DNA from 3 places in the Pseudonocardia sp. GCM10023141 genome. Region 1 is predicted to be linked to each of the others. Evidence: riboswitches for the same ligand, from Rfam matches in the RefSeq annotation. Region 1 holds a riboswitch; each other region holds the start of a gene.
The links. A riboswitch is a leader RNA that binds a small molecule or an ion and turns the genes downstream of it on or off. The one in region 1 is predicted to bind thiamine pyrophosphate.

Region 2: linked by a shared signal. The riboswitch ahead of ACFPFQ_RS13060 (ABC transporter substrate-binding protein) and the one ahead of thiO (glycine oxidase ThiO) in region 1 are both predicted to bind thiamine pyrophosphate.
Region 3: linked by a shared signal. The riboswitch ahead of thiC (phosphomethylpyrimidine synthase ThiC) and the one ahead of thiO (glycine oxidase ThiO) in region 1 are both predicted to bind thiamine pyrophosphate.

What each region holds. Positions count from the first base shown of each region.
Region 1 is NZ_JBHSIR010000014.1:92,025-101,863, reverse strand. It holds gene ACFPFQ_RS08000 (vWA domain-containing protein) at 1-519, shown strand, start outside; gene ACFPFQ_RS07995 (XdhC family protein) at 512-1,627, shown strand; gene ACFPFQ_RS07990 (hypothetical protein) at 1,633-2,274, opposite strand; gene ACFPFQ_RS07985 (Gmad2 immunoglobulin-like domain-containing protein) at 2,352-3,212, opposite strand; gene ACFPFQ_RS07980 (gamma carbonic anhydrase family protein) at 3,283-3,807, shown strand; gene ACFPFQ_RS07975 (MarR family winged helix-turn-helix transcriptional regulator) at 3,856-4,350, shown strand; gene ACFPFQ_RS07970 (thiazole synthase) at 4,459-5,223, opposite strand; gene thiS (sulfur carrier protein ThiS) at 5,226-5,426, opposite strand; gene thiO (glycine oxidase ThiO) at 5,404-6,555, opposite strand; TPP riboswitch at 6,547-6,654, opposite strand; gene thiE (thiamine phosphate synthase) at 6,689-7,366, shown strand; gene ACFPFQ_RS07950 (hypothetical protein) at 7,358-8,143, opposite strand; gene ACFPFQ_RS07945 (DUF3159 domain-containing protein) at 8,180-8,932, opposite strand; gene ACFPFQ_RS07940 (SGNH/GDSL hydrolase family protein) at 9,041-9,839, shown strand, end outside.
Region 2 is NZ_JBHSIR010000024.1:56,854-66,692, forward strand. It holds gene ACFPFQ_RS13025 (EamA family transporter) at 1-589, shown strand, start outside; gene ppk2 (polyphosphate kinase 2) at 714-1,745, opposite strand; gene ACFPFQ_RS13035 (sugar ABC transporter substrate-binding protein) at 2,025-3,149, shown strand; gene ACFPFQ_RS13040 (ATP-binding cassette domain-containing protein) at 3,302-4,075, shown strand; gene ACFPFQ_RS13045 (sugar ABC transporter permease) at 4,075-5,553, shown strand; gene ACFPFQ_RS13050 (ROK family protein) at 5,627-6,829, shown strand; gene ACFPFQ_RS13055 (SDR family oxidoreductase) at 6,970-7,707, shown strand; TPP riboswitch at 7,746-7,859, shown strand; gene ACFPFQ_RS13060 (ABC transporter substrate-binding protein) at 7,851-8,882, shown strand; gene ACFPFQ_RS13065 (ABC transporter permease) at 8,879-9,634, shown strand; gene ACFPFQ_RS13070 (ABC transporter ATP-binding protein) at 9,627-9,839, shown strand, end outside.
Region 3 is NZ_JBHSIR010000019.1:59,954-69,792, reverse strand. It holds gene thiC (phosphomethylpyrimidine synthase ThiC) at 1-1,211, opposite strand, end outside; TPP riboswitch at 1,204-1,341, opposite strand; gene ACFPFQ_RS10115 (EAL domain-containing protein) at 1,532-2,800, opposite strand; gene ACFPFQ_RS10110 (SAM-dependent methyltransferase) at 3,712-4,491, shown strand; gene ACFPFQ_RS10105 (hypothetical protein) at 4,526-4,708, opposite strand; gene ACFPFQ_RS10100 (PqqD family peptide modification chaperone) at 5,385-7,094, opposite strand; gene ACFPFQ_RS10095 (hypothetical protein) at 7,097-9,839, opposite strand, start outside.

The DNA of each region.
Region 1 (9,839 bases):
GTGCTGCTGATCGACGTGTCCGGCTCCATGGAGCCCTACGCCGACGCCCTGCTGCGCTTCGCCCACGTCGTCGTGCGGCGCTCGCCCAGCACCGTCGAGGCGTTCACCCTCGGCACGCGGCTGACCCGGATCACCCGCGAGCTGCGCATGCGCGATGCCGACCACGCGCTCAGCGCGGCCGGCAAGGCGATCCCCGACTGGTCGGGCGGTACCCGCCTCGGCGAGGTGCTGCGGGCCTTCGTCGACCGCTGGGGACAGCGCGGCGCGGCCCGACGGGCCGTCGTCGTGGTGTTCAGCGACGGCTGGGAGCGTGGCGAGACCGATCTGCTCGCTGCCCAGATGTCCCGGCTGCGACGGCTGGCCCACCGGATCGTGTGGGTCAACCCGCATGTCGGCAAGGAGGGCTACGCGCCGGTGCAGGGTGGAATAGTCGCGGCACTTCCGTACTTGGACGACTTGTTGGCCGGGCACAGCCTGGCCACGCTGGAACAGCTTCTCGAGGTGGTGCGCGATGCGTGATGTGCTGGCCAAACTGGACGAGTGGTGGAGCAAGGGCGACACCGCCGCGCTCGCCACCGTCGTGGGCACCTACAGCTCGGCCCCGCGCCAGCCCGGTGCGTCGATGCTCGTGGGTTCGGAGGGCGAGGCCGTCGGCAGCGTGTCGGGCGGCTGCGTCGAGGGTGCGGTGTACGAGCTGGGGCAGCAGGTGCTCGCCGACGGGCGGCCGCTGTTCCAGCGCTACGGCGTTTCCGACGACGACGCGTTCGCCGTCGGGCTCACGTGTGGCGGCATCATCGACATCTTCGTGGAGAAGGTCGACCCGGAGAGCTACGAGCAGCTCGGCCGGGTCGCCGAGGCCGTCCGCGGCGAGTCACCGGTGGCCGTGGCCACCGTCGTGGTGGGCCCGGCCGAACGGTTGGGCAAGCGGCTGGTGGTCTGGCCCGACCGGGTCGAGGGCAGCACGGGTTCGGGCCGCCTCGACGACGCCATCCGCGACGACGCCCGCGGGCTGCTCGACGTCGGTCGCAACGCGATGGTCACCTACGGTGTCGACGGTCAGCGTCGGGGTGAGGGCCTCTCGGTGTTCGTCGAGTCGTTCGCCCCACCGCCGCGCATGATCGTCTTCGGAGCCATCGACTTCGCCGCGGCCGTCGCGCGCATCGGCAACTTCCTCGGGTTCCGGGTCACCGTCTGCGATGCGCGGCCCGTGTTCGCCACCGCGTCGCGGTTCCCCGGCGCCAACGAGGTGATCGTGGAGTGGCCGCACCGCTACCTGGCCGCTGAGTCGGAGGCCGGTCGCATCGACGCCCGCACCGCGTTGTGCGTGCTCACCCACGACCCGAAGTTCGACGTCCCGCTGCTCGAGGTGGCGCTGCGACTGCCCGAGGTGGGCTACATCGGGGCGATGGGCTCGCGGCGCACCCACGACGACCGGCTCGAGCGGCTGCGCGAGCGCGGCATCACCGAGGCGGAGATCGCGCGGATGTCGAGCCCGATCGGCCTCGACCTCGGTGCGCGTACCCCCGAGGAGACGGCCGTCTCGATCGCGGCCGAGATGATCGCCCAGCACTGGGGCGGCGCCGGTGTCCGCCTCGCTGAGCGCGAGGGCCCGATCCACGTCACCTGACCCCGTCAGCGGACGATCCGTAGCAGCCGCGACGCCGGCCGGGCGCCGGGGCGGCGTTCGGCTTCCGTGAACAGGTAGCGGCCCGGTGCCGTCGCGTCGGTGCGCTCCCAGCGCTCCCGGCTCCAGGCGGAGACGTGGTAGCCGTACCGGTGGCGCAGGTCCGCGGCCAGCTCCCCGTCGGCGAGCGTCAGCAGTAGCGCCGGGCGGTGGTGCTGCAGCGTGGCGACCGCTCCGGCGAGCACGCCGGCAGGCTCACCACCGACCCGGATGAACGCCACCCGCTCGATCCGCTGCATCGCGCACACGCCGTCGAGCGTGGTGGTGGGTGGTGACTCCCGGAGCTCGGCGGCACCCACGGCCGCGCCGTGCACCCGCACCGCCGCACCGGCGAGCCGCGCGCTCACCCGCAGGAGCCGCGACGGCCGCGTCTCGAACGCGTGCACCGTGCCCGTCGGTCCGGTGAGCGCCGCGAGCCGCAGGCTGTAGGCACCGTGGCCAGCACCGAGGTCGAAGCAGACCTCGCCCGGCCCGACCAGCGCATCGAGACCGCACAGCTCGGGCTGACCGACCCCGGCGGCGGCGGCGCGGCGCAGCAGCGTGCCCATCGCCGTGCCCCGCAGCAGTGGGTCCCGCTCGATGACCGTCATGACAACAACGCTACGAGCACCGCGGCCCGGCCGCCTCCCCCGCGGTGGGCTCTACCGGTGCATCCCCGGGAGCCAGGTCAGCCGCCGACGGTGAACGCCTTGTCGTCGGTGAGCACCGGGCGCCCGGCCCCGTCGGACGGGTCGTCCTCGCGGACGCGCACCGTGTACTGCCCGGGCTCGAGCGTGATCGTGAACCGGTACGGCGCGAACTTCTGCCCCTCCGCGCTGCTGGCGACCCCCGAGCGCACCACGGCGGAGCCCCGCAGCACCTCCCAGTGCACGGTCGCCTCGAACACGGCGGCCTCGCCGGAGACCACCACGTCGCGACCGACCGTGGCGCCCTGCGCCGGGTCGTCGATCTGCACGAGCGAGCGCAGCGCGTAGACGTCGCCGCGCGCGATCGGTGCGGTGGCCGGCACTGTCCACAGCGTGTTCACGGCCCTGCCGTCCACGAGCACCCGCACCGGATCCGTGGACTGCCGGGCGCCCTGCACCGTCAGCACCAGCTGCTGCACGGCGAACGGCGCCGCGTCCGCCGCCACCCGCGTACCGTCCACACCGTACAGATCGACGGTGGTGACACCCGCTTCGGACGTGACGGGCGCGCGCAACGCCACACCTGACGGCCAGAGCGTGCGGTAGTCGGGATCGAGCGGCGCGGTGAACAGCTCGCGGACGGCGTCGCTGACCGGGTCCACGGTGGTGACGCGGTGGAACTCGCGATAGAGGCGCAGCCCGGACGGGGTCTGCGAGGCGTAGTAGACGGGCAGGGCCCGCACCTGGCCGGGTGTCGGGGTCGGGGTCGGGGTCGCGACGGTGGTGGCGGCCGGTGCCACCGGAACCGGCGCCGAGGCGCCGGAGCAACCCGCGAGCACGAGCACCAGCACTCCGAGCAGCCCGATCGGTCCGACTCGCCGCACCGCGATCACCTCCTGCATCCAGGCTGCCCGCGGGCAGCGGGGCGACCCGGACGGCGCGCCGCACCCGCACGGGTGGCACCGTGTCGCCATGCCGCTGTTCTCGTTCGAGGGCCTCGCCCCCACCGTGCATCCTTCCGCGTTCATCGCCCCCACGGCCACGCTCGTGGGCGATGTGCGCGTCGAGGCCGAGGCGTCGATCTGGTACAACGCCGTGCTCCGCGCCGACTTCGGCCCGATCATCGTGCGCGCGGGCGCCAACGTGCAGGACGGCTGCGTCCTGCACGGCGGCGACGACCCGATCACCGAGATCGGGGAGGGCGCGACGATCGGGCACCTGTGCGTCATCCACGGCTGCGTGATCGGCGCGGAGGCGCTGATCGGCAACGGGTCCACGGTGCAGGACGGCGCCCGGATCGGCGCCCGCTGCCTCGTCGGCGCCGGCTCCACCGTGCCCCCGAACACCGTGGTGCCCGACGGGCAGCTGGTGCTCGGCACCGTCGCGCGGGAGAAGGGGCCGCTGACCGACTCGGCGCGCTGGTGGGTGGACGGCAACCCGTCGATCTACCGGGAGCTCGCCGCGCGGCACCGCGATGGTGTGCGTGCTGTCGGCTGATCGCGCCAACCGTTGCACGGCGCAATAGCAGGGAGGACAGTGGACGCCATGGACGCCACCCCGTCCGGCAGCCCGGCCGAGGCGGACCAGGCCGTCGACGAGCTCGGAGCGGCCGTCATCGCGCTCATCCACGCCTGGCGCACGATCAGCCGCCGGGTTCCGGAGCATCCCCCGGGGATCGCGGCCACGATGGAGATGGCGCGCCTGCTCGGGGAGGACGAGCATCGGTTGAGCCGCATCGCCGAGCTGCGCGGGGTCGACCAGTCGGTGATCAGCAGGCAGGTCACCGACCTGCAGCGGCGCGGGCTCGTCTGCCGCCGCCCCGATCCGACCGACCACCGCGCGAGCCTCATCCGCCTCACCGCAGACGGGCTGCAGGTGCTGGAGAGCTCCCGCACGCTGCGCCAGGACTGGGTGCGGGGCGCGCTGGCCCGCCGTCCGGTCGCCGACGTGCGGACCACGGCCGAGCTCGTGGCCGCGCTGGCCGAGGAGCTCGCGGCCCGCGGCGCCGATATGCCGGACCCGCTGAGCCGGCCCGGCTGACCGACGCTGAACCGGTTGGCGCCGTCACCCGCCCCACCCACCGCGCCAACCCAGTAGCCACCGCGCCAACGTCTCGACATCGGCGCCGTGGCCAACTGGTTGGCGCGGTCAGGCGTCGGGGTCGGGCGAGCTGGCCTGCGCCCAGTACCGGCGCGGGATGCGGCCGGCCCCGTACGCGGCGCGACCGGCGTCCACCGCGAGCCGCATGGCGTTGGCCATCCGCTCCGGATCGCCCGCCCTGGTGACGGCGGTGGCGAGCAGCACCGCGGAACACCCCAGCTCCATCGCCTGCGCCGCCTCCGACGCCGTGCCGATGCCGGCGTCGAGCACCACCGGCACCCGCGCCTCGGCCACGATCATCTCGATGTTGTGCGGGTTGCGGATGCCCAGCCCGGTGCCGATCGGCGATCCCAGCGGCATCACGGCGGCGCAGCCGAGCTGTTCGAGGCGGCGGGCGAGGATCGGGTCGTCGTTGGTGTAGGGCAGCACGGTGAACCCGTCGTCGACGAGCTGCTCGGCCGCGTCCAGCAGCTCGACGGGGTCGGGCAGCAGCGTGCGCTCGTCGGCCACCACCTCGAGCTTGACGAGGTCGGTCTCGAGCGCCTCGCGCGCCAGCCGCGCGGTGAGCACGGCCTCGGCCGCGGTGCGGCAGCCCGCGGTGTTGGGCAGCACCTCGATCCCGAGGCGGCGCAGCAGGTCGAGCACTCCGGTGCCGGTGGCGGCGTCGACGCGGCGCATCGCGACGGTGGTCAGCGTGGTGCCCGACGCCACGAGCGCCCGCTCGAGGATCTCCAGGTTCGACGCGCCGCCGGTGCCCATGATCAGCCGCGAGCCGATCTTCCGCCCGCCGATCACCAGAATGTCGTCGTCCATCGTCACCCTCCCTGCACCGCCGTCAGCACCTCGACGCGGGCGCCCTCGTTCAGCTCCGTCTCCGCCCACACCGCGCGGGGCACCACCTCCCCGTCGACGGCGACCGCGACGCCGCGGCCCGGTACCCCGAGCACGCCGAGCGCGTCGGGCACCCGGGCTCCGACGGTCAGCTCGCGGCACTCACCGTTGATCCACACCTGCATGGGCCACCTCCTTCGCGAAACGACTGGGATCGGCGGCCGGCACCGCGTCCGGGACCGGGTGCCCCTGCAGCAGCGCGAGCACGGCCTCGGCCGTGATCGGCGCGAGCAGGATCCCGTTGCGGTGATGACCCGTGGCGACGAGCAGCCCGGCCGGGCCCAGCGCTCCGATCAGCGGCAGGTTGTCGGGGCTGCCCGGCCGCACCCCGGCCGCCGACTCCACCAGCGTGTACTCGGCGATGCCGGGCAGCACGCGCTCGGCATCGCGCAGCAGGTCGCGCACCCCGCCGACGGTGACGTCGGTGTCGAAGCCGGTCTCGTACTGCGTGGCGCCGATGACGAGGCCCCCGCCGTCGCGAGGCACGGCGTAGACGGGTCGCCCGTCGACGAGCGCCCGGACGGTGCGCGTCGGCGCGGGGAACGCCCCCGCACGGTGCGCGAGGCGCAGGATCTCGCCCTTGATGGGCCGGATCAGTCCGGCCAGCTCGGGTCGCAGCGCGCCGGACCGGGCGCCTGCGCAGATGAGCACGTGATCGGCAGCGACGTCGCCGCCGTCCGTGGCGACACCGACCACCTGACCGCCGTCCTCGAGCACGCCGATCGCCGAGCGCTCGACGAAGCGCGCCCCGGCCCGCTCCGCGGCGGCTCGCAGCGCGGCCAGCAACAACCGGTTGTCCACGGCCAGGTCACCGGGTACCGACAGCCCGCCGCGCACCTCCGGCCCGAGCGCGGGCTCGAGCCGGCGCAGCTCACGGCCGCCGAGCCGCTCGACGTCGCGGCCCAGCGCGGCGAGGTAGCCGGCGAGCGTGTCGAGCTCGGCGCGATCACCCGCACCGGTGGCCACCACGACGGTGCCCTCGGTGCGCAGCCCGGCCGGGCGGCCGGCCGCCGCGGTCAGCTCGGCGGCGAAGCCCGGCCACCGGTGCAGCGACGCCACGCCCAGCTCGAGCAGCGCCTCCTCCCCCGGCCACGCCTCCGTGACCGGGGCGAGCATGCCGCCCGCCACCCACGAGGCGCCCGTTGCCGGTGCCGGATCGAGCACCGTGACGTCGAAGCCGCCCGCTGCGGCGCGCCAGGCGCAGGACAGGCCGATCACGCCCGCGCCGATCACCGTGAACCGTGAAATCGTCATCTCCCCGCTCCCTGCGCCGGCATGACCCGGATCAGGTTCGACGGTCGGAACCACTGTGCGGTTCCCTCTCAGCCCAGCCGGGCTCCCGTGCGTCACCTGTCGCCCACCCTACGCCCGCGTAGTGTCGGAAACCGTGCCTGGACTCGATGGAACCGCCCTGCGCGAACGGCTGGACGACGCCCGCCTCTACCTCTGCACGGGAGCGCGGCGTGATCGCGGCGATCTCGCGGAGTTCGTGGACGCCGCGCTCGCGGGTGGTGTCGACATCGTCCAGCTGCGCGACAAGGGCAGCGACGGGCCGCTCGAGGCACGCGACGAGCTCGCCGCCCTGGAGGTGCTCGCCGAGGCCTGTGCGCGCCACGGTGCGCTGCTGGCCGTCAACGACCGGGCCGACATCGCGCTGGCCGCCGGCGCCGACGTGCTGCACCTGGGTCAGGACGACCTGCCCGTCGCGTGGGCGCGCAAGATCGTGGGCGACGACATCGTGGTCGGGCGCTCGTCCCACAGCGCCGACGAGACGCTCGTGGCCGCCGACGAGGCCGGCGTCGACTACTTCTGCGTCGGACCCTGCTGGCCGACCCCCACCAAGCCGGGACGCCCCGCACCCGGCCTCGACCTGGTGCGCACGGTCGCGGGGCGCGAACCGGCCCGCCCGTGGTTCGCCATCGGCGGCATCGACGAGCAGCGCCTCGACGAGGTGCTCGCCACCGGTGCCACGCGCATCGTGGTGGTGCGCGCGATCACCGAGGCGGCGGACCCGCGGGCCGCGGCAGCGTCGCTGGCCGCGCGCGTGCGCGCGAACTCAGCCTGAGCCGGTCGACGGCGAGCCCAGCGACGGGAGCAACCCGCCCAGTCCGCCACCACCCCTGCGATCCTGCAACGGCGTCGATGGCGTGTTCGTCGAGCTCGGATCCGGCTTGTCCGACGGCGTGGCCGGGCTCGTGGTCGGGTCGTTCGACGGGTCCGGGTTGTTGTCGTTCCAGTCCTGCTGGTCGTGTCGTTGCTGCTGGTCCTGCTGGTCGTTCGACTGCTGCTGCTGCTCGTTCTGCCCGTTGCCGGTGATGACGCGGCCGACGGACGTGCCGGCCTGGCCGGTGACCAGCGTCGACCCCTTGATCCACTCGGCGCCGGTGACGGCCAGCAGGCCCACGGCGAACGCCACCAGCGCGACGACGGCGTAGCGGAACCGCCTGCGCGGCGGGGCGGTCGGCTCGACGCGCAGCCGCACCGTCTCCGCGTCGAGCGGCAGGCGCGGCATGGGCATCGTGGAGGCGCCGCCCTCGTCGGCGGGGCGGATGCGCCGCACCAGCCGGTCGCGGGTGGTGTCGAGCGAGCGCTGGTACAGCGTGGAGGCCACCGTGCTCACCAGCGAGCCGAAGGCCGCACCGATCACCGTGCCCGTGGCCCCGAAGTAGGAACCGAGCACCGCGCTCGTCGCCGCGGCGCCCGACCCGGCCAGCACCTTGTTGACCGTGAGGTCGATGCCCTTCCTGGGCTCCTCCTCTGCAACGGCCGGAGGCGTCGGGGTGGGCCGGTTCGGGGTCGGCCGCGTCGGGGTGGGGCGGGGGGCGAACGGTGGCTGTGGCATGGCTCCTGTCGCGATCACTGCGTTGTCGTCGTACTCCTACTGTTCCAACGCGCGGTCGGCCTTGATCGCTACAGTCTGATCACTGTTCGTGAGCGCGTTCACCCCGGGAGCCGGCTGCACCCCCTTCGGTTCCACCGGGTGGCGCAGGCCCGGATGGCCCTTCGGCAGGGCCGAACGGAGCAACGGCCACGACACCGCCACGCAGACCGCGACGAGTGGCCAGGTCAGCACCAGCCGGGCCGCCGCGAGCGCCACCACCTGGTCGGCCCGGAAGAGCGGGAGGAACACCGCGAGCCGCACGAGGTACTGCGCCACCCACGCCCAGCTGGCGCGCTGGTAGCCGCGCATCAGATCCGGGTCGCGGCGCCAGCGGGTCTTCTGGCCCAGCAGCGTGCCGACGACGACGCCGAGCAGCGGCCACCGGATGACGATCGACACCGCCCAGGCCAGCGCGCTCGCCGCGTTCGTCATGATCTGGATCAGGAAGAAGTCGATCGCCCGCCCGGTGTAGAGCGCGATCAGCGCCGCGACAGCCACGCCGAGCAGGCCGAACAGCACCGACCGCGGCCTGCGACCGGTGGCCAGCCGGACGGCGCCGAGCACGGCGGCGGCGAGCGCGGCAAGCCCACTGCCCCACGCGATCGGCGACGGCCACCCGGCCGCCTGCGCCACCGTGAGACCGAGAACGAAGCCCACGACGGGCACCGTCGCGTCCAGCGCGCCACCGCGGCCGCCCAGTAGCTCACGAAGGTTCTCGGCGCGCTCGACGCGCTCCTCGGAACTGCTCATGAGGCAAGGGTGCCCTATCACCGGCCGATGTCTCACCCCTACTGGCATTCATCACGGGTTGTGGGTGATATTGAGGAGATCTCCAACCGTCGTCAGGATGGCGGGGAGGTGAACGAGAAGGGGGGCGACACCATGGGACGTTGGAACAGCTTCGTCGCCGTCGGAGACAGCTTCACCGAGGGTCTGGACGATCTGCGCGCCGACGGCACGCCCCGGGGCTGGGCCGATCGGCTGGCCGAGCACCTGGGCACCGGGCGTCCGGAGTTCCGCTACGCCAACCTCGCCGTGCGGGGCAAGCTGCTCGACCAGATCGTGGACGACCAGGTGCCGGTGGCCGAGCGGCTGCGCCCGGACCTGATCGCGTTCTGCGCGGGTGGCAACGACATCATCCGGTTCGCCTGCGACACCGACGACCTCGCCCGGCGGTTCGACGCGGCGCTGGAGCGCGTCACCGCAACGGGAGCGCAGGTCATCGTGTTCACCGGCTTCGACCTGGGCCGGATGCACCCGTTGATCCGCCGCCTGCGCGGCCGCGTCGCCTGCTACAACGAGCTGATGCGGGCCAGCGCGGAGCGTCACGGCAGCATCGTCGTCGATCTGTGGGGCATGGCCCCGCTGGCCGATCCGCGCACCTGGGGCAGCGATCGGCTGCATCTCACCGCGGAGGGCCACCGCCGCGTGGTGCTGCGCGTGCTGGAGACGCTCGGCGAGCCGGTTGCCGAGGACTGGCGCAGCCCGCTGCCCGTCGCCGCACCCAGCACGTGGCGCTCGCGCCAGCAGGAGGACCTGCGGTGGATGCGCGAGTGGGTGCTGCCCTTCGTGCGCAAGCGGCTGCAGGGCCACCACACCGGCGACGGCTTCGAACCGAAGCGCCCGGAGCTGCTCCCGCTGGACCGGGGCCCCTACC
Region 2 (9,839 bases), on a different contig from region 1:
GCCGCTCGGCACCGCGGTGGCGATCGAGTTCTGCGGCCCGGTCGCGGTCGCGGCGCTGTCCTCGCGCCGTCCCCGCGACGTCGTCGCCGTGGTGCTGGCCGCCGCCGGTGTGGCGCTGATTGCGGATGTGCGCTGGTCAGGGAGCCCTTCGGGGGTGTTGTGGGCCCTCGCGGCCGCGGCGCTGTGGGCCGCCTACATCGTGCTGGGGAAGCGGGTGGCGAGCGCCGGCAACGGGTTCGACGACCTGGCCGTGGGCTTCGTCGTGGCCTCGGTGCTGTGCTCCCCGCTGCTGCTGCTCGGCGGTCCGGCCGGCCTCGCGCCACTGGCCGACCCCGTTGTCGTGCTCGTGGCGGTCGGGGTCGGCGTGGCGTCCAGCGTCGTGCCCTACGTCCTGGACCAGGTCGTGCTGCGCCGTGTCGGGAGGGCCCGTTTCGCCGTGCTGCTGGCGCTGCTGCCGGCCACCGCGACGGTCGTCGGCCTCGTCGCGCTGGGCCAGTTGCCGAACGTCTCCGAGGGGGTGGGGATCGCCGCGGTGATCGCCGCCGTCGGGCTGCGCTCGCGCGACGGCGATCCCGTGGGCCGAACGTGAGGGCCATCACGCAGAGTAATACCCGAAGGTGCAACGCTCCGTGCGCGAAACCAGCACCGGTCGGGTGACGGCGCGGCGCTCGGGTGAACCCGCAGTGGATCGTGCCGGCGTGTCGCGCCGCTGATCAGGCCCCGTTTTCGGGCTGCTGTGACGGCTCGTCACGGCCCGGCTGCGAGGCCGGGTGTGACGTGGACGACAGTGTCGAAGGGCCCGGTGGGACGGTCGGCGCCGACAGCGCCGGAAAATGTCCGGGCTGCTCGCCGAACTCGAACAGGGACGCGGCCGGCCCGACGATGAGCGGATCCGGGTCGGTGGCGATGCTCAGGTCCTTGCCCGGGTAGTCGAACAGGCGCAGCACGTGGCGCATCGCCTCGAGGCGGGCGCGCTTCTTGTCGTTGCTCTTGATCACCGTCCACGGCGCGTCGGCGGTGTCGGTGTAGAAGAACATCGCCTCCTTCGCCTCGGTGTACTCCGACCACTTGTCGAGTGAGGCGAGATCCATGGGGGAGAGCTTCCACTGGCGGACCGGGTCCACCTGACGGATCACGAACCGCGTGCGCTGCTCGTTCTGCGACACCGAGAACCACAGCTTGACCAGGTGGATCCCGCTGCGCACGAACATCCGCTCCAGCTCGGGGGCCTCCCGGAGGAACTCCATGTAGTCGCGAGCCTCCGCGAAGCCCATGACGCGCTCCACGCCGGCGCGGTTGTACCAGCTGCGGTCGAACAGCACGATCTCGCCGGCCGCCGGCAGGTGGGAGATGTAGCGCTGGAAGTACCACTGGGTGGACTCGCGCTCGCTGGGCTTCTCCAGTGCGACGACCCGTGCGCCGCGCGGGTTGAGGTGCTCCATGAACCGCTTGATCGTGCCGCCCTTGCCGGCGGCGTCGCGGCCCTCGAACAGGATGACGGCCCGCTGGCCGGTCTCCTTGATCCAGTTCTGCAGCTTCAACAGCTCGATCTGCAGGAGTCGCTTGACGCGGTCGTACTCGGCGCGCGAGAGGCGCTCGTCGTACGGGTAGCCCTCCCGCCAGGTGTCGATCTTCGCGCCGTCCGGGCCGATGAGCACGGGGTCGTCGTCGTCGGAGTCGTCCACGTGCAGGCTGGAGTGATCGGCGGCGAGGTGGGCGAGGTGCGGGAGAGCGGGGAAGTCCACCCGTTGACGATCGTCGTACCGGGTGGCGAGCGGGTGAACCGCGGGTGGCCGGCGGGGGCGCCTTCCGGTGTCGGGTCGGGGTTCGTCCAGATGGCCGATTGGGGACTGCCCAAACTGGGGTCTGCACAACAAAAGCCCGCTCACGTGACCGAAATGTGACCATACGAAGGAACCTTTATCGATCCAGTGTGCTTGGCGCCACTCACCCTCACGTCATACGTTGTCGGTCACAACATTTACCCCGCCCCCGCGGGACCCCGACGATGTGGAGAGACGATCATGCGCTTGAGGAAGACTGCGCTCGCGGTTGCGGGGCTGGGCATGTCCCTCGCTCTCGCCGCCTGTGGGCAGAACGCCGCCGCGCCGAGCGCGCCCGCCGGCAGCTCCGCGCCGGCCGCCCCGGCCGCCGGTGCGAAGGTCGGCGTCATCCTCCCGGAGACGGCCAGCTCGGCCCGCTGGGAGGGTTTCGACAAGCCCCTGCTGACCAAGGCCATGGCGGCCGCGGGCCTGCAGGCCGACATCCAGAACGCGCAGGGCGACGAGCAGAAGTTCTCCACCCTCGCCGACGGCATGATCGCCAGCGGCGTCAAGGTGCTCGTCATCGCCTCGATCAGCAGCGAGTCCGGTGCCGCCGTGGCCGCCAAGGCCAAGGCGCAGGGCATCCCGGTCATCGACTACGACCGCCTCAACCTGGGCGGTTCGAGCGACTACTACGTCTCGTTCGACAACGTGAAGGTCGGCGCGCTGCAGGGCCAGGGCCTCGCCGACGCGCTCAAGTCGAAGCCGGGCGCGCAGGTCATCCAGATCGAGGGCGCACCCACCGACAACAACGCCACCCTGTTCTACAACGGCCAGCAGACCGTGCTGAAGCCGCTGTTCGACAGCGGCGCGCTCAAGCTCGTGCAGATGCAGGCCATCGCCAAGTGGGACAACCAGGTCGGCGGCACCACGTTCGAGCAGATCCTCACCAGCAACGGCGGCAAGGTCGACGGCGTCGCCGCCGCCAACGACGGCCTCGCAGGCGCCATCATCACGGTGCTGACCAAGGTCGGCCTCAACGGCAAGGTCCCGGTCACCGGCCAGGACGCCACCCCGGACGGCCTGCAGGCCATCCTGCGCGGCGACCAGTACATGACCGTGTACAAGCCGATCGACCAGGAGGCCGACGCCACCGCGAAGCTGGCCGCCGCGCTCGCCAAGGGTGACAAGGCCGCCGCCGACGCGATCGCGACCGGCAGCTCGGACGACACCAAGGCCAGCCGCAAGGTCCCGTCGGTCCTGCTGACCCCGGTCCTGATCACCAAGGACAAGGTCAAGTCCGTGATCGACGCCGGTGCCGTCAAGGCCTCCGAGGTCTGTGTCGCCGCCACCCAGGCTGCGTGCACCGAGCTGGGCATCAAGTAACTCCGACCCCATCGTGTGCGGGTGCCGTCTGCCAGCAGGCGGCACCCGCACACGTGCACCGGAGGTGCACGCAGTCATGTCCGACGACGCACTTTCTCCCGCGGAGGAGACATCGTGACCGACGACGCACTTTCTCCCGCGGAGGAGACATCGTGACCGAACCGATCCTGCAGCTACGCGGGGTGAACAAGAGCTTCGGCGCCGTCCAGGTGCTGCACGACGTGGACCTCACCGTGCGGGCCGGCGAGGTCACCGCGCTCGTCGGCGACAACGGCGCCGGCAAGTCCACGCTGGTCAAGTGCGTGGCGGGCATCCACCCGATCGACAGCGGCGAGGTGCTCTTCAACGGCGAGCCCGTCACGCTGAACGCCCCGACCGATGCGTCGAAGCTCGGCATCGAGGTCGTGTACCAGGACCTCGCGCTCGCCGACAACCTCGACATCGTCCAGAACATGTTCCTCGGCCGCGAGCGCGGCCGCTCGTGGCTGCTCGACGAGGCGGACATGGAGCAGGCCGCCCGCCGCACGCTGGCGTCGCTGTCGGTCCGCACCGTCACCTCGGTCCGGATGCCGGTGGCGTCGCTGTCGGGCGGGCAGCGCCAGACCGTCGCGATCGCGAAGGCCGTGCTCTGGGACTCCAAGGTCGTGCTGCTCGACGAGCCGACCGCGGCACTCGGCGTGGCACAGACCCGCCAGGTGCTCGACCTCATCCGCCGCCTCGCGGAGCAGGGCCTCGGCGTGGTGCTGATCAGCCACAACATGGCCGACGTCTTCGAGGTGTCGGACCGCATCGCCACCCTCTACCTCGGCCGCATGGTCGCCGAGGTTCCGACGAAGAGCATCACCCACGGCCAGGCCGTGGAGCTGATCACCGCGGGCCGCTCCGGCGATCTCGGCCTGCAGCGACCCGAAAGCGTGACCGTCTGATGCCCGATCTCGAGAAGGCCGCCCCGGCCGCCGCCCCGGCACCCGATGGCGAGCCCACCACCGCTGCCGAGCGGGCCGCACCCGCGTCCACGCGCTCGGCCGACTTCGGCATCGACACCACGGCGAAGTCCACCAGCGAGGCCATCAGCTCCTACGTGTCGAACCTGCGCAACGGTGAGCTCGGCTCCCTGCCCGCACTGCTCGGCCTGCTGGCGCTGTTCATCCTGTTCACGGTGCTCGCCGACAACACGTTCCCGAGCCTGATCAACCTGGCCAACCTGCTCCAGCAGGGTGCCGGCCAGACGATCATCGCGATGGGCCTGGTGTTCGTCCTGCTCACCGGTGAGATCGACCTGGCGGCCGGCACGGCGTCCGGCCTCACCGCGGCGGTCATGGCGTTGCACCTGGTCAGCAACGGCAACCTGCTCGGCTCCATGGGCACGCCGGTGTTCCTGATGTTCGCCGCGGTCGTGCTCGTCGCGATCGTGCTGGCCGTGATGCTCAAGATCTGGTGGGGCGCCGGGATCGGGCTGGTCGCACTGCTGCTGCTGGTGATCGGCTTCCCGCCGAACCCGTGGCTGGAGATGCTGCTCGCCGTCTGCGTCGGCGTGGTCATCGGCTGCGTCACCGGCTTCCTCATCGCGAAGGTCGGCATGCCGTCGTTCGTCGTGACGCTGGCACTGTTCATCGCATGGCAGGGCGTGATCCTGCAGCTCATCGGCACCGGCGGCACGCTGGGCCTGCGCGACCCCGTGATCAACGCGGTGGCCAACGGCAACCTGTCGACGCTCGGCAGCTGGATCCTGTTCATCGTGGGTGCGGGCGGCTACGCCGCGGTGCTGCTCAACCGGCAGGTCTCGCGGCGCAAGCTCGGGCTCGTCGCGCAGCCCACCGGGCTCGTCCTGATCAAGATCGGGGCGGTCGTCGTGCTCGCCGCGATCGCCACGTACCTGCTCACGATCAACCGGTCGCAGAACGACCTGGTGCAGATCGCCGGCGTGCCCTACGTCGTGCCGATCGTGCTCGTGCTGCTCGTCGCGGGCACCTACGTGCTCGACCGCACCCGGTTCGGCCGCCACGTCTACGCCGTGGGCGGCAACGCCGAGGCCGCGCGCCGCGCCGGTATCGACGTCGTGCGCATCCGCGCCACCGTGTTCGTCATCTCCTCGGGGCTGGCGGCGATCGGCGCGATCGTCTACTCGTCGAAGGTCGGATCGGTCTCGCCCGACGCCGGTGGCGGCAACACGCTGCTGTTCGCCGTCGGTGGTGCCGTCATCGGTGGCACCTCGCTCTTCGGTGGCCGCGGTCGGATCAGCAACGCCGTCATCGGTGGCGCGGTGCTCGCCACCGTCAACAACGGTCTCGGCCTGCTCGGTCAGCCCGCGTCGGTCGTGTTCCTCGTGAACGGCATCGTGCTGCTGCTCGCCGCGGGCGTTGACGTGCTGTCGCGGCGTCGATCGGCTGTTCCTCTAAGGTGAGCGGAGCTTGCGGAGCGAACCATCGACACAGCGCCTGGCGCGAAGCGCCGGCTGAGCTCTGCGAGGCCATGCGGTGAGCCGGGCCTGGGGGGGAGACGGTGGGGGTGGGGGCAACTCCACCACCGCCGGCGCCCGGCCCGATGAGGCCAGGCGTCACAACCGGGCCGCACTGATCCGCCGACTGCACGTCGACGGTCCGTGCACGCGCGCCACCCTGGCCACGGAGCTGGGCCTCAACCGCAGCACGATCAAGTCGGTCGTCGACGGGCTCGCCGAGTCCGGCGTGGTCACCGAGGCGGTACCGGCGCAGCGCACCGGCGCCGGCCGCCCGTCGCTGATGGTCCTTCCCGAGCCGGAGTCGGCGGTCGTGCTGGCCGTGGACATCCGGGTCGACCAGGTCGCCATGGCGATGGTCGGCATCGGCGGGCAGGTGCTGGGCCGGCACAGCTGGAACCTCCACAGCCGCACCCGCACACCGGGTGAGGTGATCACGCACGTGGCGGAGTCGGCGCAGCTGCTGGCCGAGGAGCTGGCCGTCACCGCGCACGGCGCCGGTATCTCGGTGCCCGGCGTGGTGCGCCGCGACGACGGGTTCGTGCACGAGGCACCCAACCTCGGCTGGCGTGACGTCGCGATGGGCGCCCGGCTGGGCAACGTGCTGAAGATCCCGGTGCAGGTGGCCAACGACGCCGAGCTCGGCGCGCTGGCCGAGCACGTGCGCGGCGTGGCCAGGGACGCGACGGACCTCGTGTACATCTCCGCCGACCGCGGCGTCGGCGGCGGGGTGATCTCCGGTGGCCGTCCACTGCGCGGTGCGCGCGGCTACGTCGGCGAGCTGGGTCATCTCGTGGTCCGGCCCGGCGGGCGCGACTGCTACTGCGGTTCGCGCGGATGCTGGGAGACGGAGGTGGGTGAGTCGGCGATGTGCCGGGCGCTCGGCCTGCCGCAGTCGGCACCGCGCGGTGTGGTGGTGGCCGAGCTGCGGTCGCTGGCCACGTCGCCGCTGCCCGGGCCGCTCGACGAGTTCACGGAATGGTTGGCCACCGGGCTGGTGTCGGTGGTCAACCTGATGGCCCCCGAGCTGGTGGTGCTCGGTGATCTGTTCACGGCGTTGCCGCCGGCCGTCGTCGGTCGGGTGCGCACGCTGGTGCACGAGCGCAGCCTGGTCAGCCGCGCGCTGGGCGGTATCCGGATCGAGACGAGCCCGCTCGGGCGCGACGCCAAGGTGGTGGGCGCCGCCGAGCTGGCGTTCGAGCCCGTCCTGGACAACGTCTGACGGCAGGTATCGCCCGAACGTGTCAATGCCTGATCCCGACGTCGCACACCTTCTCCCGACGTCGCACAGCGTCGACGCTGTGCGACGTCTTGACTGGGTGTGCGAGGTGGCGTGGGGCGCGCTCGGCCTAGAGTCGCCGCATGGATCTCGGGATCACCGGTCGTCGGGCTGCTGTCGCCGCCGCCAGCAGCGGGTTGGGTTTCGCCAGCGCCGCGGCACTCGCCGCGGAGGGGGCGCACGTCACGCTCTGCGGCTCGGACGAGGGGCGCATCCGCGCCGCGGCCGAGCGCATCGGCGCCGGGTACGTCGTCGCCGACCTGACCACGGCCGACGGGGCCCAGCGGTTCGTCGAGGAGGCTGGTGCGGCGATGGGCGGGGTGGACATCCTCGTCACCAACGGCCCGGGCCCGGCGCCCGGCACCGCGCTGACCGCGCCGTTCGAGTCCTACCAGTCCGCACTGGACGCCAACCTGCTCGCCGTCGTCAAGATGTGCCTCACCGCGATCCCCGGGATGCAGGCGGCCGGGTGGGGCCGGATCGTGGCGATCACCTCGTTGAGCGTGCGCCAGCCGATGGCGAACCTGGTGCTGTCCAACACCGCGCGGGCCGGCGCCACCGGGTTCCTCAAGTCGCTGGCCCTGCAGGTCGCGGGCGAGGGCATCACGGTCAACTCGGTGCAGCCGGGCCTGCACGACACGGCACGGGTGCGCGGCCTCAGCGGTGACGACCCGGTCTCCACGGACGGCATCCCGGCCGGGCGGATCGGCACCCCGGCGGAGTTCGGCGGCATCGTCGCGTTCCTGTGCTCGCAGCAGGCCGGGTTCCTCACCGGCACGGCGATCCCGGTGGACGGCGGGGCGTATCAGGCCCTCCTGTGAGTGCGCCGGTGCAGGGCGTGGGTGCGCCACGTAAGCTCGGCGGGACCCGCGGGAACCTCGCGCTCCGAGGCTGAGAAGACGGCAGGATCGGCCGTCGACCGTTCGTACCTGACCCGGTTAGCACCGGCGTAGGGAGGAACGTCATGGCTGGCGTACCCCGTTTTCGCGTTCTCGCCGTCCTGAGCGCGGTGCTCGCGCTCGTCCTCGCGGCCTGCGGCTCCGGCGGGGCGAGCGCCCCGGCCCCGGGGCTGCAGAAGATCCGCATCGCGCTGGACTGGACGCCCAACACCAACCACACCGGCCTGTTCGTGGCGCAGCAGGAGGGCTGGTTCAGGGCCGCGGGCCTCGACGTCGAGATCCTGCCCTACACCGACACCGCACCCGAGACGCTCGTGTCCTCCGGCGCGGCCGACTTCGGCATCTCCTTCCAGGACGCGTTCACGTTCGCGAAGGCGACCGGGGCCGAGATCACGTCGGTGATGGCGATCGTGCAGCACTGGGACACCCAGATCGCGGTGCGCGCCGACCGGGCCGACATCACCTCGCCCAAGGACCTCGACGGGAAGACCTACGGCGGCTTCGGCGGCCCCGGCGAGCAGGCGAAGATGCGCGCGGTGATCACGGCGGCGGGCGGCAAGGGCGACTTCAAGACCGTTGTGCTGGGCACCTCGGCCTACGAGGCGCTCTACGCCGGGCAGGTGGACTTCACCGAGCCGTTCATCACCGTCGAGGGCGTGGAGGCGAAGCTGCGGGGGGAGCCGCTCAAGACGTTCTCCTACACCGACTACGGCTTCCCCGACGCCTACAACGTGATCCTCATCGGCAACAGCCCGTGGCTCACCGCGCACCACGACCTCGCGAAGGCGTTCGTCGGGGCCGTGCAACGCGGTTACGAGCTCGCCGCGTCGGATCCGGCGCAGGCCGGGAAGCTGCTCATGGCCGCGAACCCCGGCACCTTCACCGAACCGGCGATCGTGACGCAGGGGCTGGACCTGCTCAGCGCCCACTACCTGCGCGACGCTGCGGGGAAGGTGGGCCCGCAGACGCTCGCCACGTGGTCGGGCTACTCGGGCTGGGTGTTCGACTCCGGCGTGCTGACCGGCCAGGACGGCAAGCCGCTCACCGCACGGCCGGACTTCGCCACCTGGTTCACCAACGACTACCTGGGCTCATGACGGCGCGGGTGACGCGCTGGGTGGCCCCGCTCGTCCTCGTGGCGACCGGGCTGGGGATCTGGCAGTGGTACGTCACGGCCTTCGACGTGCGGCCGCAGATCCTGCCGTCGCCGCTGCGGGTGGTGGCGCAGGGCTGGGAGTTCCGCGACCTGCTGTGGGCCAACACGCTCCCGACCCTGTACGAGACGGCCGTCGGGTTCGCGGTGTCGCTGGTGCTGGGCTGGCTGATCGCGACCGTCGTCGACTTCTCGCCGTGGCTGCGCCAGGCGGTCACGCCGCTGCTGGTCGCGTCGCAGACGCTGCCGATCATCGCGATCGCGCCGCTGCTGATCATCTGGTTCGGCTTCGGGCTGCTGCCCAAGGTGCTGGTGATCGCGCTGGTCACGTTCTTCCCGGTGACGGTCGGGCTGATCGAGGGTTTCGCCGCCACCGATCGCCAGGCCACCAACCTGCTGCGCAGCATGGGCGCGTCGCGGTGGGCGCGGTTTCGCTACGTGCGCCTGCCCGGCGCGCTCCCGGGGTTCTTCACGGCGCTGCGCATCGGCATCACCTACGCCGTCACGGGCGCGATCTTCGCCGAGTACGTCGGTGCCACCTCGGGGCTCGGGATCTTCATGAGCCAGCAGAAGAACGCCTTCCGCACCGACCTGGTGCTCGCCGCGGTGGTGGTCACCGCGCTGCTGTCGGTCGCGCTGTTCGGGCTCACGTTCCTCGTGCAGCGCCTCGTGATCCCCTGGAGCCGACGTGGCTGACACGAAGCTGGTGGTCGACGCGCTGTACAAGGCGTTCCCGGGGCCGCTGCCGGTGCTCGACGGCATCGGGTTCGACGTGGCGCCGGGTGAGTTCGTGTCGGTGCTCGGTCCCAGCGGCTGCGGCAAGTCCACGCTGTTCAACGTGATCGCCGGGCTGGAGCGGCCCGACGCCGGACGCGTGCTCGTGGACGGGGTCGACGCCACC
Region 3 (9,839 bases), on a different contig from region 1:
GGTGCGATATCGGTGACCAGCGGGCCCAGCGTGTAGAACGGCGCCTCCCCGCACCACTGCTCCTCCAACCGGATGTTCTCCGCGATCTTGTGCATCGGGACGTGACCCGGGCCTTCGATCATCACCTGCACATCCCGCCCGCGGGCGATCCGGGTGAGCTCACCAAGGGTCCTGAGCTCGGCAAACTGGGCGTCGTCGTTAGCATCGGCGATCGAACCCGGGCGCAGCCCGTCACCAAGGGAAAACGTGACATCGTAGGTGCGCAGAATGTCGCACAGCTCGGCGAAATGGGTGTAGAGGAACGACTCCCGGTGATGCGCCAGGCACCATGCGGCCATGATCGCCCCACCGCGGGAGACGATCCCGGTCACCCGCTTGGCGGTGAGCGGTATATAGCGCAGAAGCACCCCGGCATGCACAGTCATGTAGTCCACGCCCTGCTCGCACTGCTCGATCACGGTGTCGCGATACACCTCCCACGACAGGTCCGCCGGGTCCCCGTTGACCTTCTCCAACGCCTGGTAGATCGGCACCGTCCCGATCGGCACCGGGGAGTTGCGGATGATCCACTCGCGGGTGGCGTGGATGTCGCGGCCGGTGGACAGATCCATCACGGTGTCAGCGCCCCACCGGATGGCCCACACCATCTTGTCCACCTCCTCCTCGATCGAGGAGGACACCGCGGAGTTCCCGATATTCGCGTTGATCTTCACCAGGAACCGCTTACCGATGATCATCGGCTCGGATTCCGGATGGCGACGGTTGGCCGGGATCACCGCCCGGCCACGCTCCACCTCGCAACGCACCAGCTCGACATCAACACCCTCGCGGATCGCGATGAACCGCATCTCGGGCGTCACGATCCCAGCCCGGGCATACGCAAGCTGCGTGACCGCACCACCCGCACCATCCGGGCCATCCATCCATTCCCGGTCGGCAACCCACGACGCCCGCAGCGGCGGCAGGCCCGCGCGCAGGTCGATCCGCGCGGTCCCGTCAGTGCCGTCGGTGTCGGTGTCGTCGCTGTCGGTGTAGGGGCCCGACGTGTCGTACACGTCGTGATACTCCCCGTTGGTCAACTCGACCCGACGGACCGGCACCCGCAACCCCCGCGGCCCGTCCAGGTACACCTTGCGCGAGCCCTGAATCGGGCCCGTCGTCACCCGCGGCGGTTCCGGTGGCTGTGTCTGTGCATCAGGCAGCACTGTCATGGGTGTTCCTCCCTACGCCGGCATTACCCGGACAGGTTCTGGCGGTCGGCGACACCCCCACCCCCTCGACGAAGGAGGGAAAAGCCGCCCTCTCAGCCCGCTTACGGTGCGAGCTCCCGTGACGCCGACGTCCCCGGCCATCAACCTGTGGTGGCCAGAACGTCCCCGACCGGGTGACCCTATCCGCTCCACTGCCGAGCACGCACCCTCCGCTCACCGCACTGACCCCTCCAGTGATGACCGGACAGATCAGCCGGGCCGATAGCTCGTGTGGCGCTCACGCTCCGTCAGCGATCACGATCGGCGTCGGTTCCCGATGTTCAGGCGGCGGTGCCGGTGGCCTCTTGGAGCAGGTCGCTGACCCGCACGATCCCGGCGCAAACGCCCTGGTCGTCGATCAGGACCACGTCGTCGTAGCTGCGGGCCCGGTCGCCGCTGAGGCAGTAGGCCAGCGCGGCACGTACGTCGGTGGTCGCGGACAGGGTGCGCGGCGGGTCGGCGAGGGTGCGGGCCGGGCGGTGGGCGTAGAGCGCTCGACCGAACGGGCCGGAGATGGCGAGCATGAACCGGTTGCGGTCCAGGAAACAGACCGGGCGCCGAGCCGTGTCGAGCAGCACGATGCTGCCCGCGTGCGGGTGATCGGCCAGTACCTGGCGCACCGTTTCAGCCGTCACGTCCTCGTGCAACGTCACCGCCGCCTGAGTGAGGGTGTCGACCGCCGCCAGCGCCAGCGGCAGGGTCGGTGTCGGACGTGACGGTGGACGTGGTGTCGGCGACGGTGTCGGGTTGTGGGCGGGTGGCGTGTGCACCGGTGACCGGCCGGCTGAGCGGGCCGCCGATTGGGTGGCCGATTGATTGGCGTGGATGCGCGGCATGAGGTCGACCGGCAGCAGGATCCCGAGGTGGGAGGGGCGGCGGCGCGGCTCGGCCAGCAACGGCCCCTGTGCCCATCCGATGCCGTGATCGCGGACCGCGGCGAGCTCGTCAGGATGGGTCACACCGATCGCCGAGACGCGCACGCCGACGGCGCGGCAGACCTCGCACAGCGCCGCTACCACAGCCCGGGCCCGCGGCACGTGAGGCAGCCGGGCCACCAGCGAGGCGTCGATCTTGACGAGGTCGGGGGCCAGCTCCGCGATCTGCTCGAGGCCGAAGCCGCGGCCGACAGTGTCGAACGCAATGCCGAACCCGTCGGCCCGCAGCGCAGCGACTCCGTCGGCGAACGCGTCGGGTGGCGCCGCCGAGAGCGCGGGGTTGATCTCCAGCAAGATCGGCGGGGTCGGGCGGTCTGCGGACCGGTGCTGCAGCGAGGTACGCAGTTGGGCCAGCCTGCTGCGGGCCAGCACCACGGTGTCAGCCAGGACGTCGACGTGCAGAGGCACGGTGGAGTCGTAGCCGGTGTCGTGCAGCACCGAGGAGATCGCGATGCCAGCGTCGAATTCGGCGAGCTGCCGTGCACCCCACACCGCACCACGGGCCACACGCTCCACCTGGTCACGCGACTGACAGCGATGCACCTCGATGCCGGCCAGCCGGCCGCTGACGAGATTGAGGACCGGCTCGAAGACGAAACGACCGTAGTCACTCATCGTCACTCCCCGTCGAGGATTACGCCGAACAGGTGCACACTTGCACATCCATTCGCATGAACGACAGGTGAGGCGTCGCACAGTGCTACGGGATGGGTCACGGATGGATCCGTTCGAGTGGCGCCCGTTCGGCGTCGAGGATCAACGCTCAGCGCGGTGCGCGCCAGCAGCGGTCGTGAAACGACCGCATTGCCAGCGCCCGGTCAATCGCACCCGCCAGCGACCCGCTCCGCGTGGCCAGATTGCACGGTGGCCAGCATGTGGAGTAACGCCGCACCTTATACCGCGATCAGTCTGTGAGGTGTCCACTCGGGACACTCGGTCCACCGCGGTGGAAATTCGGGACGGGAGGCGCGGTGCGCACCTCAGATGGTGTTGAGATCGTCCATGAACTGCGAGTGTGGGCCACCAGCCCAGATCCGAGCGGCCCAGACTCCGACGGCTCGGCCAGCCCTGACTCGGCCAGCCCGGAACCGGGAACGGTCAACCTGCACGTGCCTACACCCGAAGCTGACCCGGACGGCTCGTTCGTTCTGCACACTGACAACGGCAGAACAATGATCGTCGACTCCCGGATCGCGGTCACAGCGCACCCCCAGACCCGGCAGCCGCCCCCGTCATTGGGCACATGCCAGTGGACACTGTCCTGCCCGCACCGAGCAGCGCGGATGCAGCCACACCCGCTGATGTCCCCGGTACCGGTGTGTCCCAGCTGCATCCAGACCTTCACCCTGAACTGAGCCCGACCGACTGTCCGACCCGCATCGGAGTCGCTACCGCCGCCACCTCAGCGCATGGCCACGGAACGGTCCCCGACTGCTCGAGATCGCACCGGCCCGCGCTGTCTGCGATCTCGCCGCCCGGACAGCGACCCACGCACAGCAGCCGGTCTACGCAGAGGAGCGTTTCCCGTGGCCGAGGATCTGTCCGAGCTCAGGCTCGATATCCCGCACTCGGCCCGGGTGTGGAACTATTGGCTCGGTGGCAAGGACAACTATCTAGCCGACCGGGAGGTCGGCGCTGCGGTCGTCGCGCAGAACCCAGGAATCCTGGACATCGCCCGCCAGGCGCGGCGGTTCCTCATCCGCACGGTGACCTTCCTGGCCGGTGAGGCCGGGATCGACCAGTTCCTCGACATCGGCACCGGCCTACCCACCATGCAAAACACCCACGAGGTCGCGCAGCAGCTCAATCCGGCCGCGCGGATCGTCTACGTGGACAACGACCCGCTGGTGTTGGCACACGCCCGCTCGCTCTTGGTGGACACCACCCCGGAGGGTGTCACCACCTACCTCCACGCCGACGTGCGTGACCCCGGGCAGATCCTCGCCGATGTCCGCAACGTGCTGAACCTGCAGCGGCCGGTTACGGTGATGCTGCTGGGCATCCTCGGGTATGCCGCCCCGGATTTCGACCAGATGCGCGCCATCATCACCGAATTGATCGACGGTGTCGTCTCCGGGAGTTACCTGGTGCTGCTGGACGGCAGCGACACCAGCGACGCGGCGCGGGACGGCGCCGTGCTGGACAACTACACGCTGCGGACCCTCGACGAATTCCGCGAGTGCTTCGCCGGGCTGGAGATGGTGGAGCCCGGCCTGGTATCGACCCCGCTGTGGCGCCCGAACCCGACCGACATCGGCACCGCCAAGCCGATCGACTCCTACGGCGCCGTCGGCCGCAAACCGTAAGAGCCGACCAGCGCGCCTCGACCGGGACTCGTCGTTATGGCGGTCGTGGCCCGGGTGTTGCCCAGCGGGTGGTGATCGCGTCGCGCAGCGGGCTCGCAGCGTCGGTGTGGCCGGTGGAGTCGGGGCCGCGCATCAGGTCGAACCCGTCATAGACCGAGTCATGGTGTCGTTGCCATGCCCACCACGCGTGGTTGAGCCCGGCATCCTCGATGAACACCGTGCGCGGGTTCCCGGTCGGCTCGACCGCCGGTAGACCCGGGATGCTCCATCACGATCAGATTCCCGGTGACCCTACAGCTGGCTCGCCCGACGCCGGGCGTCTCGGCAACCCGAATGTGGGGGTGACCCGGGGAACGTTCAGCTGTCGTAGTCTGGCGTGGATTGTCGTCGGTCCCACTAGCCTAGCTGGCCCCTGCTCGGCGCGAGCTGTGATGGACCACCCTCGCTCGCCGTGCCCCCACATCGCCGCGATGATCGGCATCGCCGACACCGGGCAGGCCGAGACCGACCTAGCCGCCCGTGCCCGCCCGGGCTGCGCTGGTCCGCTGCAGCCGTGGGGCGACGCCCACGCTGCGCCACCGTGACGACATCAGCCGGGGAATCGACCAGGGCTGTGGACCGCCGCGGCCGCAGCCATCCGCGCCGCCGCCGCGACCTCGTCGCGTTATCAGCGCCGGGGAACGCGCGCTCGCGCCGCTGCGCACCGGCTCCACGTCGCCGCCGAGAGCGGCTGGGTCACCATCCTCGACCAGAGCTGTCGATGAGACGAGCAACCGCCACCTCAGCGTGATCGGATCCGATCACCTCGCCGACGGTGTCGCTGACAGACGGCGCACACGTGGTCGCCCTCGACGAGCTGACCAACCACGGCTACTACGGCTGACGAAGCGCTCCTACGGTCGGGCGGCGGCCGCGACACCGGGCACAGCCGAGCTGAGGTTGCGGCGCCGCGCGCGCAGGGCGCGGACACGTGGGTACCAGATCGGGAAGAGCAGTAGCACGAGTACGGCCACGACCACGACCGTCAGCCACGGCTGCGGCACAACCTGGGCGAGGAGCTCTCCGAGGCGGCTGTTCCAGGCCACGACCGCGAGGCCAAGTCCGGCGTAGAGGCAGATGCCGGACGCCACCGCGAAGACGACGAGCCCGATCTGCTTGGGCCCCGGCCGGGTACGGGACTTGACGTCGCGCCAGAAACCCTTGCCGAAGTAGGCCTTCGCTTCCTCCCGCAGCCGTGGGGTGCGCAGCGCGTCGGCAAGCGCCTGGTAGCCGTCCAGTGGCAGCAGCGGGACCAGGTTGTAGACCGTGTTCGTGTAGAGCCCGAACGCGAGCGTGTAGCAGACCCCGGCGACCCGGGGGTCCGGGACGTAGGCCGCGCCGACCGATGCCGCACCGGCGATGCCAGCCGTCGTCATCGGCCCGGCCATTGCCACGACGATCCGTGAGTACGGCGTGCCGAACCACATGTCGGAGGTGTCGACGAACGCGAACGGCACGCCCATCATCAGCATGAAGCCGCCCCTGTCGACGCGGCGGCCATAGGACTTCACGGCGACCGCGTGCGCCGACTCGTGCAGCGCCGTCGCCACCAGGTACCCGACGAGCACGATCGCCCCGCCGACAGGGCCCGCGCCTGCCAGGTCGAACAGCTGCTGCTGGCGGCCCGCCTCGACGAACGCCCAGATGCCGCCGATGATCAACGCCCACAGCGCGACGATCGCCGTCGGCGTGAACAGACGCCACGCGAACGCCTGGTAGGCGCGCCCCACCAGTGGGTCGAGTCCCTTGATCGAGACCTGCACCCTGATCAGGTTCTTGACGACGAAGGCGCCGACCCGGCGCCAGCCCGTCCGCTCGGTCGCCCGGCCCGGCAACCCGTCGACGAGTCCGGCGTCGGCGAACGTGCGCACCGCGGCCTCGATGCGCGGCAGCGCCAGCTCGCCGTAGCGCTCCAGGTAGGCGAAGAGGAGGTCGCGAATGCTGTTGCGGCCGTCGAGGCGCTCCCAGACGAACACCTCGCGCTCGTCGAGCTGCAGGTAGGTGCCGGTGCGGGTGTTCTTGAGCACCCACCGTTCCTCGCCTGCGACCCGTTTCAGCGCCCAGCCGCTGCGCGCCCGGGGGATTGTGGCGAGCGGTTCCTCGGCCGTCGGGGCCTCGGGTGTCTCGGCGCCGGCGGCCCGCAGCACGGTGTGCTCGGTGCCGCGCAGCTGGGTCTTCGAGCCGACCGCCGTCGGGCGGGGCTGGACGAAGGAGACGTCGACGTCGCCGAACCCGATCTGCGAACCGTCGCCGAGCACGGCTGGCGCGTTGCGCTCGTCGATGACGGTGCCGTTGAACGAGTCCAGGTCCTCGACGTGGAACCCGTCGGCTTCCCGGACGATCCGGGCGTGCCGGCGCGACACGCTTTCGTCGTCGATCACGACGTCGTTGTCGGCGCCGCGCCCCACGGTCGTGACCCGGCCGGTCAGCGATACCTCGCCACCCTCCCACCGCAGCACGGGGGCGCTGGCCTCGGTCACCTTCGCGCGCCGGTGCGGGGTGCCGCAGGACAGGCAGTACGGGAAGTCGCGGCGGACGTGGACGTGGCAGGCGGAGCAGAGCATGGCTACCCCAGGTCCCGCACGCTGCCGAGGCCGTGGGAGCGCATCGCGGCGGCGCCGGACTCGGAGATTGTCGACGCATCCGAGCGCTGGTACTCGACCGTGTCGCCGGCACCGAGGTTGGCCTCGTTCAGCGCCGGCACGATGGTGGCGCTGTAGCTGAACGGTTCGGGGTAGGGCGTCCACGAGTCCGAAGGGCCCGGTGGTGGGATCAGAGTGATCTTCTGCAGGCCGCCTCCGAGATCTTCAGTGATCTGCCAGCCGCTCTGGTAGTGCCCGCGTCCGTCCGGGAAGTCGTGCGCGTTCAGCAGGAAATGGCGCTGGTGCCCGTCCGCGTAGTACCGCGTGATGTCCTGACCGTGCCGGCCGTCGATGTCGATGACGGTCAGCCCGCCGTAGGCCCATTCCTGTACGACTTTGTGCTCGTAGACCTGGCCGTCGGGACTGTTGCTGACCACCGAGCCCAGGTGGCCGAGGGAATCGTAGGTCTTGGTGTAGGTCCATCCCGGTCGCTCGACGTTCGGCGTGGTCTCGGTCCTCGCCCCCTCGACGGGGTTGGGGTTGGGCACGACGTTCCCGTCGGCGTCGACGACGTGGCTGGCGGTCGACTGGTGCCCGATGTCCTCCAGTCCCGCGGTATGACCGGCCAGCAGGTCCGATGGGTTCACCTGGCCCCCGTCGACGGGCGCCGGACCGCTCGGGAACGTGCTCAACTGGCCGCCGTCGACGCCGGACGCCGCAGGAACCCCGGTCCCCGGCTCGACACGGAACATCTGTGCCGCACCGGGGACGCCGTCTGCGGGGGCGGCGGCAGGGTCCGCGCCGGCGTCAGGGGACCCGGGGCCCGCCGGCGTGATCTCCCAGCGGCCGTCAGCGCCCAGGACGGCGTGCACGCGCATCTCGCCGTATCCGTTGTGCACGCCGATGACGTCCCACGAGCCGTCGGGGTTGGCCAGCGCGTGCCCGCCGACGGCCTGGCCGATGCCCCAGATCGCATTGGTGAAGGCGAACTCCGGCGAGCCGTCGGGGTTGGTCGCGACCCGCACGTCGACGAGGCCGGGCTGGCCCTCCATCGGCAGCTGTGTCTGGATCTCGGTGGGCGGAACCCACCCGGTCGACGGCGGGAGCAGGCCGCTCGAGATGTAGGTGGTCTGCAGCGGCGCGTCGGGCCCGAGCACGGTCAGGACGCGTCCGCCGTCCTGGACCTCGCTGTACACCGGGATCACCCGGCCGTCGGACGTGGTGCCGAAGATCTTCTCGGCACCGGTGCTGTCGGCGGGCAGGTAGACCGTCACTGGGCCCTGGGCGGTCGTAACCACGACCTGGCTGCGGCCGTCCTGGCCGGTGAACAGCTGCGCGTTCTGGTCGAGTGGGATGCCGGCAGCGTGCGCAGGAGGTGGCGCGGCGCCCGGAGCCGTCGGCTCCGGGGTGTCGACCGGAGCGGTGGGTCCGGGCGCGACCGCCGGGTCCGCCGACACGGCCGGGGTGGTCGCTCCGGTCGGCACGGGCATACCGGTGGGCCCGCTCACGCCCGGCGCTGGTGGCGCGCCCGTCACGTGCTGGGGCAGCAGCGCCGCCCGTTGCTCGGGCGAGAGGTCGCTGAACAGGGTCGCCGGATCGGTGATGTAGACCAGGCCCGTGCCGGCGGCGTTGTCCTCGCTGACGGTCACGGTGCCGTCTGGGTTGGGCGTGATGTGCGTGTGCGCGGTCAGCCCGTCGCCCGGCCAGTAGATCGCGACGTCCCGGCTGCCGTCCGGGTTGGTCACGGCCGTGTACTCCTGGCCGGTCTCGCTGACGACGTGCGCGGGAGCGGCCACCTGGTTGGGCGCGGGCCCCTCGACGAACGTCCACACCTGCGGCCCGGCCCCTGGCGGCGGCGCGGCCGCGACGACGACCCGGCTGCCGTCGGGGCCGGCGCTGGTGAGCACGCTGCCGCCGTCGACCGTGCGGTCGAGCTGGAACGTCTTGGCCGTGGCGCCCTCCCCGACGGTGAGAACACGGCTGCCGTCGGGGTTGGCGTCCAGGGTGTACGGCGCCGGCTGACCGTCGGTGTCCCCGGCGAGCGACTCGACGAGGGCGGTGCTCTGTCGCGTGGTCTGGAAGACCTCGGACAGTCCGGGGGGCAGGAACGTGATGTCGGTCTGCCGGCCGTCGAACCCGGTCGCGACGATCGCGCCGGCACTGTTCTGGTGGTAGACGAGCGCCGAGTCACCCTCCCCGACGGTGACCGTCCGGGAGCCGTCGGCTGCCGAGTCGACCGTGAACTGCTGCCCGACCGCCGGGCCGAGCGCGGTGGTGAACTGCGTGCCCTGCAGGAAGCCCTCCAGTTCCCTCGGTGGGTAGTCGAGCAGGAATCGCGAGCCGTCGTCGCCGACGAGGTACACCTTCGCGGGCCCCGACAGGTCCGAGGTGACCTCGAATGTCCCGGCCTGGCCGTTCTCGGTGACGGTGACCAGGCGGCTCCCGTCGGGCCGGTCGAGCGTCCGCACCGTCGCCGGCTCGACCGGGTCTGCGGGCTCGGCCGGGGCGGGGGCATCGGTCGGTGCCGAGGTCGTCGATCCGTCGGCCGCGACGACCAGCGTCTCGGTACTCCCGTCGGGGTGCACCACGGTGTAGCCCACCGACCCGTCGCCGTTGACGGTGTGCCCGACGATGCGGGAACCGTCCCCACCCAGCTCGACCGGGCCACCGCCGCCGGTCGGGTTGAGGTAGTAGTGCGGCAGGCCGGACTGGTCGGGTACCTCCTGC